2 regions of the Actinoplanes derwentensis genome follow, and region 2 is predicted to be linked to the other one. Evidence: riboswitches for the same ligand, from Rfam matches in the RefSeq annotation. Region 2 holds a riboswitch; the other holds the start of a gene.
The links. A riboswitch is a leader RNA that binds a small molecule or an ion and turns the genes downstream of it on or off. The one in region 2 is predicted to bind cobalamin.
Positions count from the first base shown of each region.

Region 1: linked by a shared signal. The riboswitch ahead of BLU81_RS08930 (MerR family transcriptional regulator) and the one ahead of BLU81_RS00770 (VWA domain-containing protein) in region 2 are both predicted to bind cobalamin.

Region 1 is NZ_LT629758.1:1,941,545-1,949,346, reverse strand. Features, by position in the region: gene metE (5-methyltetrahydropteroyltriglutamate--homocysteine S-methyltransferase) at 1-2,101, shown strand, start outside; gene BLU81_RS08935 ((2Fe-2S)-binding protein) at 2,141-2,860, opposite strand; gene BLU81_RS08930 (MerR family transcriptional regulator) at 2,896-3,753, opposite strand; cobalamin riboswitch at 3,809-3,956, opposite strand; gene BLU81_RS08925 (TetR/AcrR family transcriptional regulator) at 3,954-4,616, opposite strand; gene BLU81_RS08920 (SDR family oxidoreductase) at 4,721-5,464, shown strand; partial or broken gene BLU81_RS08915 (SDR family NAD(P)-dependent oxidoreductase) at 5,464-6,339, shown strand; gene BLU81_RS08910 (PQQ-dependent sugar dehydrogenase) at 6,356-7,312, shown strand; gene BLU81_RS08905 (TetR/AcrR family transcriptional regulator) at 7,475-7,802, opposite strand, start outside.
Region 2 is NZ_LT629758.1:166,793-174,594, forward strand. Features, by position in the region: gene BLU81_RS00755 (universal stress protein) at 1-574, opposite strand, end outside; gene BLU81_RS00760 (citrate synthase) at 748-2,031, shown strand; gene BLU81_RS00765 (gluconokinase) at 2,112-3,689, shown strand; cobalamin riboswitch at 3,819-3,972, shown strand; gene BLU81_RS00770 (VWA domain-containing protein) at 4,005-6,395, shown strand; gene cobO (cob(I)yrinic acid a,c-diamide adenosyltransferase) at 6,809-7,408, shown strand; gene BLU81_RS00780 (cobyrinate a,c-diamide synthase) at 7,402-7,802, shown strand, end outside.

The DNA.
Region 1 (7,802 bases), 1.8 Mb from region 2:
CGAACTGCGCGCCGAGGTGTGGCAGCAGTTGCGCAACGCCCGCCTGGACGGCATCCCGTCGAACACGTTCTCCTACTACGACCACGTCCTGGACACCGCCGTCGCGGTCGGCGCGGTTCCGGCCCGGTTCACCCGGCTGGGCCTGTCCGCCTTGGACACCTATTTCGCGATGGCGCGCGGTGTCGACGCCGAACCGGCTCTGGAACTGACAAAGTGGTTCGCCACCAACTACCACTATCTGGTTCCCGAGATCGACGGTGAGACGACCTTCACCCCCAACCCCACCAAGCCGCTTGCCGAGTACGAGGAAGCGCAGCGCCTGGGCATCACGACCCGTCCGGTGCTCGTGGGCCCGGCGACGTTCCTGCTGCTGGCGAAGGGTGCCGACCCGTTCGCCAGGCTCGACGAACTGGTCGAGGTGTACGCCACCATCCTGAACGTGCTCGCCGACGCGGGCGTCGAATGGGTGCAGCTCGACGAACCGGCCTACGTCGCCGACCGCACCCCGGCCGAGATCGACGGGCTGCGCCGCGCCTACACCCGCCTCGGTGAGCTGGCGAAACGGCCGCGGATCCTGGTGGCCACCTACTTCGTCGAGATCGGCGACGCGCTACCGGCCCTGTTGGACACCCCGGTCGAGGCGATCGGTCTGGACCTGGTCGCCGGCCCGGGCAACGTGCGCCGTCTCGCCGCGGCCGGCCCGCTGGGTGGCCGGACGATCGTGGCGGGGCTGGTCGACGGGCACAACATCTGGCGTACCGATCTGCGTGCCGCCATCACCGTCGGCGCCACCGTCACCGCGCTAGCCGATCACGTCGCCGTGTCCACGTCGTGTTCGCTGTTGCACGTGCCAGTCGACCTGTCGGTGGAGACGCGGCTCGCCCCGGAGCTGTTCGAACGGCTGGCGTTCGCCCGGCAGAAGGTCGACGAGGTGGTGCTGCTCGGCAAAGCGCTGCGCGATGGCACGGCTCATGTTCCCGTACCGCCGCAGTCTGCTCCGGAAGCCTGGCACAACGGTGACGTGCGCGCCCGCCTCGCCGCGCTGACCCCCGCCGACCGGGAGCGCGGCGCCTACCCGGACCGCGCCGACGCGCAGCAGGCGCGCCTGAATCTGCCGGAACTGCCGACGACCACGATCGGTTCGTTCCCGCAGACCGCGGCACTGCGGCGGGCCCGCGCCGACCTGCGGACCGGAACCATCGACGACTCCACCTACGCCGCGCTGATGCGAGCCGAGGTCGAGCGGGTGATCCGGCTGCAGGAGGAGTTGGGCCTGGACGTGCTGGTGCACGGCGAACCGGAACGCAACGACATGGTGCAGTACTTCGGCGAACAACTCGACGGCTTCGCCGCCACCGACCACGGCTGGGTCCAGTCGTACGGTTCCCGCTGCGTGCGCCCGCCGGTCATCCACGGTGACGTGTCCCGCAAGGCCCCGATGACGGTGGCCTGGTCCACGTACGCCCAGTCGCTGACGGCGAAGCCGGTCAAGGGCATGCTCACCGGCCCGGTCACCATTTTGGCCTGGTCGTTCGTCCGCACCGACCAGCCGCTGCCGGACACCGCCGACCAGGTCGCGCTGGCTCTGCGTGACGAGACGGTGGACTTGGAGGCCGCCGGGATCACGGTGATCCAGGTCGACGAACCGGCCCTGCGGGAGACCCTGCCGCTGCGCCGCGCCGACCAGAAGGCCTACCTGGACTGGGCGGTCGGCGCGTTCCGCCTGGCCACCAGCGGTGTCACCGACGCCACCCAGATCCACACCCACCTGTGCTATTCCGAGTTCGGCGAGGTGATCGGCGCGATCGACGCCCTCGACGCGGACGTGACGAGCATCGAGGCGTCCCGTTCCAAGATGGAGGTGCTCGACGACCTGGCCACCATCGGCTACCGCCGCGGCGTCGGCCCAGGCGTGTGGGACATCCACTCGCCGCGCGTGCCGTCCCAGCAGGAGGTCGTCGCGTCGTTGCGGCTCGCGGCCGAGGCGGTTCCGGCGCGCCGCCTGTGGGTGAACCCGGACTGCGGCTTGAAGACCCGCGGGTACGAGGAGACCGAGGCGTCCCTGCGTCACCTGGTAGCGGCGGCCGCTGAACTGCGCTAGCCCTCTGCGCGGGTGGAGGGTTCGGGCGCCCGAACCCTCCTAACCCGGCCGCCGGGTGTTCAGCACGCAGTCGCCGCAGGTGCCGCCGCCGGGGATGCGGTAGTAGAGGCAGCAGTTGTTGCGGGCCAGGTACCAGCGGGCCCGCGCCGGATCGGGCCGGGTCAGGGTGGCGGTTCCCCGCAGTGGCGGCAGTTCGAGACACCCGGTGACCAGGGTCGCGGCGGTTTCGGCGGCGCCCGGCATCGCGTCGGCGATCATGCCCGCCGCACCGCCCAGCGCCGAGGCGACATTGCCCCACAGCACCTGCGGCGACAGCCGGAACCGCTCACGGAAGACGTCGAGCACCGGCTCGACCAGACCCCGGATCGCGGTACGCGAGAAGAGTTCGGCTGTGCCGGGCCCGCTGTCGAGTCCGTGCCAGGCGATCGGAATCGGTCCCGCCTCGACCTGCCGCCACCACAGCCGTTCCACGTCGGCGATCGGCAGGACGCCGCCGGTGGCCACCGCCCCGAGCAGCGGTGACAGCAGCCGCGACGCGAGCCCGAGGAAGATGATCGACGCCGCGGCCCGCTCGTCGATGTCCGCGTGGTCCAGCCCGCCGAGCCCGGCCAGGGTCCGCCGCCCGATCCGAACCCGCTGGGCGATCACGTCAGGGTCGAGCAGTTCCCGCACCGGCCGCCAGCCGGGTTCACCGTCGTAGGGTTCCCACGCGAAGTAGGGGCCGAGCCGGGCCGCCGCTTCCAGAGCCGCCCCGGTCACGCCGCGACCGTTCCGGCCATCCTGTTTTCGAAGGGTCACGCCGCGACCAGCCCGGCGACTGCCGCCACCGCGTCGGCGAGGTGTGGGCACGCCCGGCCTCGTCCGGCTTCGACGACGGCCGGCCGCCACGCCGGGTCACCGATGCAGGGTGCGAGGATTTCCGCCGGCATCGGTCCGGGACCGTCGCACCAGAGCACCACGACCGCGGGCCGGGCCCGGGCCACCGCGCCGCCGATCACCTCCCCGCACAGGCCGGCGCCGAGGTGTATCGAAGCGGTTCCGCGTTCGGCGAGCGCGGCGGCGAGTGCGTCGAGGGCGGCCACGTCCCGGCCGTGGTCGGCGGCCATCAGCAGCACCGAGACCGGCGTACCCGCAGGTGGGCGGGGCACCGCGGCAAAAACCTCACTGAGGGTACGGGTGAGCAGCCGCCGCGCGATCGCCTTGCGCGTCTCCGGGTAGCGGGCGTGCCCGATGTGACTGAACGCGGGCCCGGCCATGGTGTGCCAGGTGTGCACGACACCATGCCCGGCCACCGAGGCCGCCAGGGTCTCCCGCAGGGTGAGCACGTCCATCCGGCGGGCGGCCCGGGCCAGCCCACGGGCTTCCGCGTCGGTACCAGGGTCACCGCACGGACGGTCGGCAGTCCATGATGTGGTCTCGCGGCGGGCCTGCCGGGCGGCCTCGGCCGCGGGCACTCCTCGGGTGGTCAGCTGCGCCATCACGGTCAGCGCGGCGACGTCGTGCGAGGTGTAGCGCCGATGCCGCCCGGACTCGTGCCCGGACGGGCCGAGTCCGTACCGCTGGTGCCAGGTCCGCAAGGTGGTCGGGGCGACACCGAGCCGCCGGGCGAGTATCCCGGCACTCAGCCGCTCCTCGACCGGCGCGTGCATCATCAGCTGTTCTCCCACCGCCGACCCGCCCTCGAGGTCACCGACAACACCACACCAGGTCAGGCGCGGGCAGTGGCAGGTATTCGGACTCGCGGGCACGCACCGTCGCCCACTCACCGCTGCGGGGCAGTCCCGGCTTCCCACCGGGTTCCCTCTTACGACACCCGATCTGGCGAACCGGGCGAACCGACTGCCCACCCATCCTACGGGGTACGCCCCATCCGTCCCGACACCGATCGTCTCGTCCCGGCCGCCCTATTCCCCGCGCCGTCGAGGGCGTTGTCGACCAGGGCGATGGCGAATTCCTCGGTCAGGGGGGCGTCGGGGATGAGCAGGCGGTGGTAGCACGCTCCCCAGAGCTGGTCGACGAGAATGCCGAGGTCGAGGTCGTCGCGCAGCTGACCACGCTCGCGGGCCCGTTCGAAGGCCGCCATGGCGAGCGCGCGGCGGGTGGCCGAGTAGTGCAGTGAGAACGCCGCGGACAGCTCGGGGTCGGTCTGCGCCACCCCGATCAGTCCCGCGAGGATCGCGCCGGTGCCGTCGGTGTTGAGGAGCCTGACGAAGGTGCAGAGCTGTGCGGTGATGTCGGCGCGGATGTCGCCGGTGTCGGGGAACTCCAGAATGGGTTCACTGTGGGTGAAGTAGGCCTCCGCTGCCAGTGCCCCGGCGGACGGCCACCACTTGTACAGGGTCATCTTGCTGGAGCCGGCCGCGGTGGCGACCCGGTCGAACGTGACCGCCTTGATCCCCTCGCTCAGCAGCAGCTCGGTGGCGGCACGCAACACGCCTGCCCGGACCTCGGCGGCCGGCCGGCGGCCACGTCCTCGTCGCTGCGGTGCCACCGGGGGCGACGACTGCTCAGCCATGGTCGTTCCTCTCGTCTCGACAACTCCGCCCTCAGATTAGTGGACAACTAGTCTTTATCTCGCTACGGTTATATGGACACCTAGTCCACATACCTGGAGGGCACATGTCCGGCAACCTCACTCCCACCCGCGTCGCCATCGTGACCGGAGGATCCGGCGGCATCGGTCGCGCCGTCGCCGAGCGCCTGGCCGCCGACGGCATCGCCGTGGTGGTGCACTACAGCGGCAACGAGGCCAAGGCCGAGGACGCGGTGAAGCAGATCGTCGCCGCAGGCGGCCAGGCCACCGCGTTCGGCGGCGACGTCGCCGACCCCGCGGAGATGGCGGCGTTGTTCCAGCACGCCACGGACACCTTCGGCGGCGTCGACGTCGTCGCGCACACGGCGGGCATCATGCCGCTCGCGCCGATCGCGCAGACCGACCTCGACACCTTCGACCGCATCCAGCGCACCAACGTGCGCGGCACCTTCGTGGTCAGCCAGCTCGCCGCCCGGCAGGTGCGCGCGGGTGGAGCGATCATCACCTTCTCGACGTCCATCACCCGGCTGCAGATGCCCACCTACGGCGCCTACGCCGCCTCCAAGGGCGCCGTCGAGGCCATGACCCTCGTCCTCGCCCGCGAGCTGCGCGGCCGCGACATCATGGTCAACACCGTCGCACCCGGCCCGACGGCCACGCCGCTGTTCTTCGAAGGCAAGAGCGAGCAGGTCATCAACCACATCGCCTCGCTCAACCCGATGGAACGCCTCGGCACCCCCGAGGACATCGCCGAGGTGGCCGCGTTCCTCGCCGGACCGGGCCGCTGGGTCAACGGCCAGGTCCTCTACACCAACGGCGGTGCCGCCTGATGGCCGTGGTCCTCATCACCGGCTCCAGCACCGGCATCGGCCGGCTGACCGCACTCACACTCGCCCGGCTGGGACACACCGTCCATGCGAGCGTGCGCTCCCTCGCCAGCGCTGACGGCACCGCCGCCTCGGCCGAGTTCGCCGCCGTCGAGAACCTGCACGCCCTGGAGCTCGACGTCACCTCTCAGGAGTCCGCGAACAAGGCCGTCCGCTCGGTGGTCTAGCAGTCCGGCCGCCTCGACGTCGTGATCAACAACGCCGGTCATCTGTACGTGGGTTACGTCGAAGCCTTCACCGACGACGACCTCACGCACCTGATCGACGTCAACGCGGTCGGTGCCCACCGGGTCAATCGTGCCGCCCTGCCGTACCTGCGGGAGCAACGCTCCGGCACGCTTCTGTACGTCGGCAGCACGATCATCGTGACGACCCCACCGTTCCTCGGCCCGTACGTCGCGTCGAAGGCCGCGTTCGACGCACTCGCCGTGGTGACGTCCTACGAGGCGTCGCAGTTCGGCATCGAGACCAGCATCGTCATGCCGGGAGCCATCACCCGGGGCACCTCGCACTTCCCGAACGCCAGTCGTGCCTCCGACACCGCCGTCACCGCCGCCTACTCCGCCCTCGATCCGCTGGTCGCGCGCAACGAGCAGGCCACCGCCGCACTGGTACGGCAGGACGTCGACCCGGACCCGCAGGGTGTCGCCGACGAGATCGCCCGCGTGCTAGCACTGCCCCGCGGGCAGAAGCCCTTCCGGACGGTCGTCGACTTCACCGAGGCCGGCGTCGACCACGTGATGGCCTTCGCGGACCTCACCCGGGAGGCTTTCGTTCACCGTCTCGGCTTCGGCGAAACCCTCCGGCTACCGTCATGACCCCCGTGGAGGCTTCATGGTCCTCGGCCGCCTGATAGCGACCGGATTGACCGCCGGCCTCGCCCTGACCGGGTGCACCTCGGAGTCCGGCGCCGGCGGCTGGACCGGACCGGTCCGCAGCGGCGCCCCGATAGCGACGCTCGCCGGACCCACCGAACTCACCACCGGCCTGTCGGCGCCGTGGGGCCTGACGTTCCTGCCCGACGGCTCCGCACTGGTGTCCGAACGGATCACCGGACTCATCAAGCGCATACCCGGAACGGGCGGCGCCGCCACCCCGGTCGGCATCGTGCCGGACGTGCGAGTGAGCTCCGAAGATGGGTTGCTCGGCATCGTCGCCTCGCCGGACTTCGCCACGGACCGTACCGTCTACGCGTCCGTCTCCGGCGCGGAGCAGAACCGGATCGTCGCCCTGCGCATCTCCGCAGACTACCGGTCACTCACCCGCGAGCGCGTCCTGCTCGACGGCATCGAGACCGCCGACCGCCACCACGGCGGCCGCCTGGCGATCGGGCCCGACGGTAATCTGTGGGGCGGCACCGGCGACGCCTTCGAACCGGAGAACGCCGCCGATGACGCCAGCCTCAACGGCAAGATCCTGCGGATCCGGCCGGACGGCTCGATCCCTGGCGACAACCCCGATTCCGGTTCACCCGTGTACTCCTCCGGGCACCGCAACGTCCACCCTGACGACGCCTCACCCTCCGGAGCCGCCTACGCCGAGGGTTCTCTGTGGATCGGTGCGCTGGGAGGCCAGCGGCTGTGGCAGCTTCCCGTCGACGGCAGCGAGGCCACCGGTGCGGCGATCGCCCACTTCGAGGGTGACTACGGGCGCATCCGCACCGTCGAGGTGGCACCCGCCGGCGCCCTCTGGCTCGTCACGTCCAACACCGACCGGGCCACCTGGGGCGGACCCGTCGCCCGGCCGGGCGACGACCGCATCCTGCGGGCCGAAGTCCTGCCCCCCGGCTGACCAGGGGCCCGAGGTGACCACGGGACGCATGCGCACCCCCTAGCCGAAACTGTTCTGGACCTGGACCTGGACCTGGACGGCGACGGTTCTCATGACCGCGCGGAACGCGACTGGCTCCTACCGCCCGGATACAGGCTGTGGGTGCCCGTCAGCCGGGTGATCTCACGACGGCGGCCAGAGTTCGGCGACCAGGCGGTCCATGTCGCCGACCGCGCCGGGGTCCGGCTCCAGCCGGATGCCGTCGACGGTGAGCAGGCCGAGCGCCATCTCGACGTAGCGGGCGGCCAGTTCCCCCGCGGTCAGCGGGCCGTCGGGGCGATACCACCGGGCCACGCCGCTGCACATCTCCAGCAGGGCCAGGCGTGCGACGCCGGGGGCCTGGACCCGGAACTCGCCGGTGGACACGCCGTCGTCGATGGCGGACTGCCAGAAGCGTTCGTACTCGTCACGCAGGGCGGTGATCTCGGCCCGGGAACCCGGGGACAAGGCC
Region 2 (7,802 bases):
TTCCGGTGAGCACCCGGCGGAGCGCACCGGTCACCTCCGGAACCCGCGCCAGCACCTCGGCGAGCACCCGCCCGCCCTCGGCCGCCCGGCCCGGTTCGGACACGTGCAGCACGTGCAGCGCCCCGTTCCGGCGCCCGGCCGCCTCGGCCGCGAACCGCAGCACCGGCACCGACCCGGGCGAGCCGTCCACCGCGGCCACCACCGGCCCCGACGGGGGACGATGCGTGCGGGCCACCGCCACCGGGCACCACGCCCCGGTCACCACCTCGGCCTGCGGCTCTCCCACCACCAGCAGCACCGCTGTCCGGCTCAGCCGCAGGAGCACCCGTCCCGGCGGGCCATCCACCAGTTGACCGCGCGCCCGGACGCCGGGTGTGTAACGCTGGGCGGTGGCGACCGCCTGATCCACCAGGCGCGCGGCGACCCGGCGAGCGGGTCCGTAACCGGCGTCGGCGGGCCCGTCGAAGGCGTGCACCACCAGCAGCACGCGCCCGCGGGAGACCGCCTCCCGCGCGGCGAGCCGGATCGCGGCCGAGTCGGAGGGGATTCGGCCGACTCCCACGACGATGTGCATAGGGCCTCCCGTAACAGAGTCGCAATATACCGACCATTGTCTATGGCGCAACGACCCATACGTACTGGTGACCAATGCCTCAACGGGTGGCCACCTGATGACCCATTCAGGTTGAGGGTTTACGGTGAACGGCAAAATCTTTGGGACATCTGCCGGTGAAGTGAGGGAAATACATGACGGATGTCAAGCTCGACCACCCCGGTGGTCAGTTGTCGATGGCGGTCAAGAAGGCCGTCGACGGTCCGGGCGGCATCGACGTCAGTGCTCTGCTGAAGGAGACCGGTTACGTAACCCTCGATCAGGGTTTCGTGAACACCGCGTCGACCACCTCAGCGATCACTTACATCGACGGTGACCAGGGCATTCTGCGCTACCGTGGCTACCCGATCGACCAGCTCGCGGAGAAGAGCACCTTCCTCGAGGTGTCCTATCTGCTGATGAACGGTGAGCTGCCCACCCCGGCGCAGCTGCGGGACTACGCCGACAAGATCCGTGTGCACACCCTCCTGCAGGAGGAGATGCGCACGTTCTTCTCCAGTTTCCCGCGTAACGCGCACCCGATGTCGGTGCTGTCCTCGGCCGTCACCGCGCTGTCGACGTTCTACCAGGACGCGCTCGACCCGCTCGACGAGGAGCAGGTCGACATCTCCGCCATCCGCCTGATGGCGAAACTTCCGACGATCGCGGCCTACACCTACAAGAAGTCCATCGGCCACCCTCTGCCGTACCCGGACAACTCCCTGGACTACGTGCAGAACTTCCTGCGCCTGACGTTCGGGCTGCCGACCGTCCAGTACGACGTCGACCCCAAGGTCGCCAAGATCCTGGACATGCTGTTCATCCTGCACGCCGACCACGAGCAGAACTGCTCCACGTCGTCGGTGCGGCTGGTCGGCTCCTCGCAGGCCAACCTGTTCGCCTCCATCTCGGCCGGTATCGGGGCACTCTCCGGCCCGCTGCACGGTGGCGCCAACGCGGCCGTTCTCGAGATGCTCGAGCAGATCCGCAAGGACGGCGGAGACGTCAACTCGTTCGTCACGCGAGTGAAGAACAAGGAAAAAGGCGTCAAGCTGATGGGCTTCGGCCATCGGGTCTACAAGAACTACGACCCGCGCGCCGCCATCGTGAAGAAGGCCGCCCAGGAGATGCTCTCCACCCTGGACAAGCCGGACCCGCTGCTGGAGATCGCGTTCAAGCTGGAGGAGATCGCCCTCTCCGACGAGTACTTCATCTCCCGCAAGCTGTACCCGAACGTCGACTTCTACACCGGCCTGATCTACAAGGCCATGGGTTTCCCGACCGACATGTTCACGGTCCTGTTCGCGATCGGCCGGCTCCCCGGCTGGATCGCCCAGTACCGCGAGATGATCGCCGACCCCGCCAACAAGATCGGCCGTCCGCGGCAGATCTACACCGGGTCCCCGGTGCGCGACTTCGTGCCGGCCGACCAGCGCTGATCAGTTTGGCCAGACGCCCCGCCGGATATCGTCCGGTGGGGCGTCTGGCGTCTGACGGGCGGAATCGGTAGGGAGAGCACATGGACGTGGTGATCGGGATCGACACCGGGACGACCTCGACCAAGGGGATCGCGGCCGGACCGGCCGGTGAGATCCGGGCCCTGACCAGCGTTCACTACCCGCTTGCGGTTCCCGGGCCGGGCCGCGCCGAACTCGACCCGGTGCGGATCACCGACGCGGCCCGCAAGGTCCTCGCCGACGTGACCGCCACCTGCCGGGAGAACGGCGACCGGGTGATCGCGGTCAGCCTCAGCTCGTTCCTGCACGCCCTGCTCCCGATGGACGCCGCCGGGCAGCCCCTCGGCCCGGTCGTCACCTGGGCCGACAACCGCTCCGCGGGCGAGTGCGAGCGCATCGTCGCGGACGGGGACGCCCGGCAGCTCCAGGCCCGCACCGGCACCCCGGTCCACCCGATGTCGCCGCTGACCAAACTCGCCTGGTGGGCGCAGGAGGACCCGGCGGCGCTGCGGGACACGCCCCGCTGGGGCGGGGTCAAGGAGCTGGTCGTCGCGGCGCTGACCGGCGGTCCCTTCCTCGTCGACCTGTCGGTCGCCTCGGGCACCGGCCTCTACGACATCCACTCACGGCGGTGGGACCAAGACGCCTTGACCATTGCGGGCGTACGACCGGAGCAGCTCGCCGAGGTCGTACCCACCACCCAAGCCCTGACGCTCAGCCCTCAGGTGGCCGCCGCGGCGGGTCTGCCCCCGGAGACTCCACTGATCATCGGCGCCGCCGACGGGCCGCTCGCCAACCTCGGCGTCGGCGCGGTCTCGCCCGGCGTCGGTGCGGTCTCCCTCGGCACCAGTGGTGCCCTGCGCACCGTCGTCGGCGCTCCCACCAGCGACAACGCCGGGCGGCTGTTCTGCTACGCCCTCACCGAGGACCGCTGGGTCATCGGCGGGGCCGTCAACAACGCCGGTTCGGTGGTCCGCTGGGCCGGTCAGGCCCTGGACCCCGGCACTGCCGGTTCGTCTCGTGGTTCCGGTGGTGAGGACGACGACGACCGCGACGCCCGGCTGCTCGACGAGGCGGCCGGGATCGTGGCCGGCAGCGAGGGCCTGCTCTGCCTGCCCTACCTGCTCGGCGAACGGGCGCCCTGGTGGCGGCCCGGCATGCGGGGCGCCTACCTCGGGCTGCGCCGCGAACACGGCCGGCCGCACCTGGTCCGCGCCGCCGTCGAAGGCGTCTGCCAGCAACTCGCCCTGGTCCGGGACTCCTTCGACGCCGAAGGTAACCCGCTCACCGAGATCCGGGCCACCGGCGGAGCCGCCGCCTCCCGGCTGTGGATCACCGTGCTCGCGTCGGCTCTGGACCTGCCGGTGACCGTCGCCGACGTGCCCGAGGGCACCGCGCTCGGCGCCTGCCTGCTGGCCCGGCACGCCCTCGGCGAACTCCCCGACCTCGACCAGGCCGCCGCCCTCGTCCCCACCGGCACACCCACCCGGCCTGACCCGGCCGACGCCGCCCTCTACCGGCGGCTGCGCCCACTGGTGGAGAAGTCCGCGCTCGCAGTCCTCGACGTGGTCACCGAACTCGACCGGATCGCCCCCGAACCCCTGCCCGCCACCGAGAAGGCCGTCCCCGCCGGATCGTGACCACGCCGGGTCCGGACCGAACCCGAAGTCACCACGCTCACCCGCCCGCTTCCCGGCGTGGTGACCTGGGGTGCGAATCGCACCCCAGGTCACCACACTGAAGGGGCTGCCGTGATGTCGCCGGCCGTGACCTACCCCGCGTTGACGGGTTACTCGCCGGTCCGGAAGAGTGACCGGCGAGCGGTAGCGGAGGAACCCGGTGCGAATCCGGGACGGTCCCGCCACTGTGACCGGGGAAATCGCCCCGGGAGCCAGGAACTCCGGCCGCTCGCGACAACCGACAGCGGGCGTGGACACCCGCCGGAAGGGACCCTGGTGACGAATCCGTACCCGTTCTCGGCCGTGGTGGGCCTCGACGACCTCCGACTGGCCCTGCTGCTCACCTCGGTCTCCCCGGCCGTCGGCGGTGTCCTGGTCCGAGGTGAGAAAGGTACCGCCAAGAGCACCGTGGTCCGGGCTCTCGCCGGTCTCCTCCCGCACGTCGAGGTGGTGCACGGCTGCCGGTTCGCCTGCGACCCGGACGCGCCCGACCCCGGCTGCCCGGACGGCCCGCACACCCTCGGCGGCCCGGCACTGTCCCGTCCGGCCAGCCTCGTCGAACTCCCCGTCGGCGCCACCGAGGACCGGGTCGTCGGCACTCTCGACCTGCAGCGGGCCCTCAGCGACGGGGTCAAGGCGTACGAGCCCGGCCTACTCGCCGCCGCCCACCGCGGCGTCCTCTACGTCGACGAGGTGAACCTACTCCCGGACCACCTGGTCGACCTGCTCCTGGACGCCGCCGCGATGGGCCGCGCCCACGTCGAGCGCGACGGCGTCTCGGTCAAACACGCCGCCCGGTTCCTGCTGGTCGGCACCATGAACCCGGAAGAGGGCGAACCCCGCCCCCAACTCGTCGACCGGTTCGGCCTGGTCGTCACGGTCGCCGCGCCCCGCGACGCCCGCCAGCGCGCCGAAGTGGTCCGGCGGCGCCTGGCCTACGAGGCGGATCCGGCCGGTTTCGCGGCCCGCTACGTCGCCGACGAGCAGGTCTACGAGGCTCGCATCGCCGCCGCCCGCGCCCAGCTCCCGTCGGTGGTGCTGCCTGACGCCGAACTGGACCGGATCGCCCGCGTCTGCCTCGCCTACGGCGTGGACGGCATGCGCGCCGACATCGTGGTGGCCCGCTGCGCAGTGGCCCTGGCCGCCTGGCACGGCCGCGACCGGGTGACCGCCGACGACGTCCGCGACGCCGCCCGGCTGGCCCTGCCGCACCGCCGCCGCACCGACCCGCTCGACCCGCCCGGCACCGACGAGGAGAAACTCGACGAGGCCCTGGCCGAAGCCGAACGCCAGGCCGAAGAAGACCGCCAGGCCGAAGCCGAACGCCAGGCCGAGCAGGATCGCCGCGCCGACGACCCCGACGGCCCGGATCCGGACGCCGACCCCGACGGTTCCGGCGACGGCCCCGGTGACGACGACCCGGACGGTCCCGGCGGTGGTGGCGGTCCGCGTGACACCGGTGGCCCGTCCGGCACGGACAACCCCGGCACAGACCACCCCCTTGCTGGTACGGACCCCAGCCCCGCACCGCCGAGTTCCCCTTCCCCGTCCGACAGCGACGATCAGTCCACCACGCCCTCGCCGACCATCCCGGCCGCTGGTGTCGCGGTCGCTGCGGGCACCGCCTACCGCACCCGCACGTTCCGCATCGCGGCCCGCGGCGAGGGCGGCCACGCCGGCCGCCGCTCCCCGGCTTTCGCCCGCCGCGGCCGGGTCGTCGGCAGCCGCCTCCCGCAGGGCAAACTCTCCGGCGCCCCACACCTGTTCGCCACCCTCCGCGCCGCGCTGGACCGGACGGCCTTGGACCGGACGGCCTCGGACCGGACCACGGACCGGGCCGTGTTGGACCGGACCGCCCTCGACCGGGCCGCGCCCGACGGCTGGTCGTCGGGTTCAGGCGGCCTCCTCGCCAGTGGTCGTTCCGCTCCGGGTGGTCTTGCTCCGGGCATCATCTCGTCGTCGGATCCCGTGCACCCGTCGGTCGTCCGGCCCGCCGGTGGCCTCTCGGCTCGTCCGGTCGGTGGGGGCGCTGGGCGGGGGATCCGGGTGCTGCCTCGGGACCTTCGGGAGTCGGTTCATGTGGGGCGGGAGGCGAACCTCGTGCTCTTCGTGGTGGACGCCTCCGGGTCGATGGCCGCGCGGAAACGCATGACACTTGTCAAGACCGCGGTGCTGTCGCTGTTGCGGGACGCCTATCAGCGGCGGGACCGGATCGGGATGATCACGTTCCGGGGGAGTGACGCCGACGTCGTGCTGCCGCCCACCTCCAGCCATGAGGTCGGGGTGCAGCGGCTGGCCGCTCTGCGTACCGGTGGCCGGACCCCGCTCGCCGCCGGTCTGAAAGCCGCCGCCGCGACGATCGCCACCGAACGCCGCCGCGACCCGCGCCGCCGCCCGCTGCTGGTGCTGGTCACCGACGGCCGTGCCACCAGCGGACCCGACCCGATGCGCCTGGTCCCGGCCCTGTCCGGAGTGTCGAGCGTGGTCGTCGACTGCGAGTCCGGCCCGATTCGCCTGGGCCTGGCCCGCAAGCTGGCCGCCGCCTTGAACGCCGAGATCATGCCCCTCGACCGGCTCCAGGCGGCGACTGTCCTGAGCCGCCGGTCCGGACCGTCCGGTGCCGAGGCTCCGGTTCCGGTCGACCGCGCCTACCGCCGGGCCGCCTGACCCGGTTCGCCACCCGCAAACCGATGCCGAACCTGAAGTGGCCGGGTTCGACGAAGCGACCGGACTCGACGAAGTGGCCGGGTTCGACGAAGCGACCGGTGACCGTCGGCCACGGGCGACGACGTGGAGCCGGTCTTCGGGCGCCGGTGCGCTGTCGGCCGGTATCTCGATCGGGCCGGGGCTGACCTGTGCCGACGAGGCCCGACCGGGGCCGCCCGGGGTGGGGCTGGGTGTGGGCGGGACCGGCATGCCGGTGAGTGGCGCCGGGGAGTGCGTGGCGGGAGCCGCGCCGAGCCCGGTTGCCGGACCCGGCGGGGCATGCCGGCTTCGGCGGGACCGGAACGGCGTACCGGAAACGGGTTGGAAAGCAGTGACCGTGAGCGGGAAGCCCGCGGTGAGAATGGGGAGGAAACGTGCCGCAAGGGAAAGTCACCAGTGTGCCGGATGACGGGCTGACGACGCGGCAGCGGCGGCGGCAGGCGGTGTTCGCGGTGCATACCGGGCCGGGCAAGGGGAAGTCGACGGCCGCGTTCGGAATGGCGTTGCGGGCCTGGAGTGCTGGTTGGCCGGTGGGGGTGTTCCAGTTCGTCAAGTCGGAGAAGTGGAAGGTGGGGGAGGAGACCGCGCTCAAGGCACTCGGTGAGCACGGGCCCACTCCGGTGACCTGGCACAAGATGGGGGAGGGCTGGTCCTGGATTCAGCGGGCCGGTTCGGAGCGGGATCACGCCGCGGAAGCCGCTGAGGGGTGGGCGCAGATCAAGCGGGATCTGGCCGCTGAGACGCACAAGTTCTACGTGCTGGACGAGTTCACCTATCCGATGAAATGGGGCTGGGTGGACGTCGCCGACGTGGTGGAGACGCTGCGGGACCGGCCGGGCATCCAGCATGTGGTGATCACCGGGCGGGACGCGCACGCGGATCTGATCGCGGCGGCGGATCTGGTCACCGAGATGACGAAGGTGAAGCATCCGATGGACGCGGGCCGTAAAGGGCAGCAGGGAATCGAATGGTGAATCGGATCGTCATCACGGCCCCGGCCAGCGGGCACGGCAAGACCACGGTGGCGACGGGGCTGCTGGCGGCGTTCGCCCGGCGCGGGCTGCGGGTGGCGCCGTTCAAAGTGGGGCCGGACTACATCGATCCGGGATATCACGCGCTGGCCGCGGGCCGGCCGGGGCGCAACCTGGATCCGGTGATGGTCGGTGAGTCGCTGGTCGGGCCGTTGTTCGCGCACGGTTCGCAAGGTGCCGATCTGGCGATCGTCGAAGGGGTGATGGGGCTCTACGACGGGCGGACCGGCGCCGGTGATCAAGGGTCGACGGCGCAGGTCGCGGAGTTGCTCGGCGCGCCGGTGATCATGGTGGTGGACGCGGCTGCGCAAGGGCGGTCGATCGCCGCCCTGGTGCA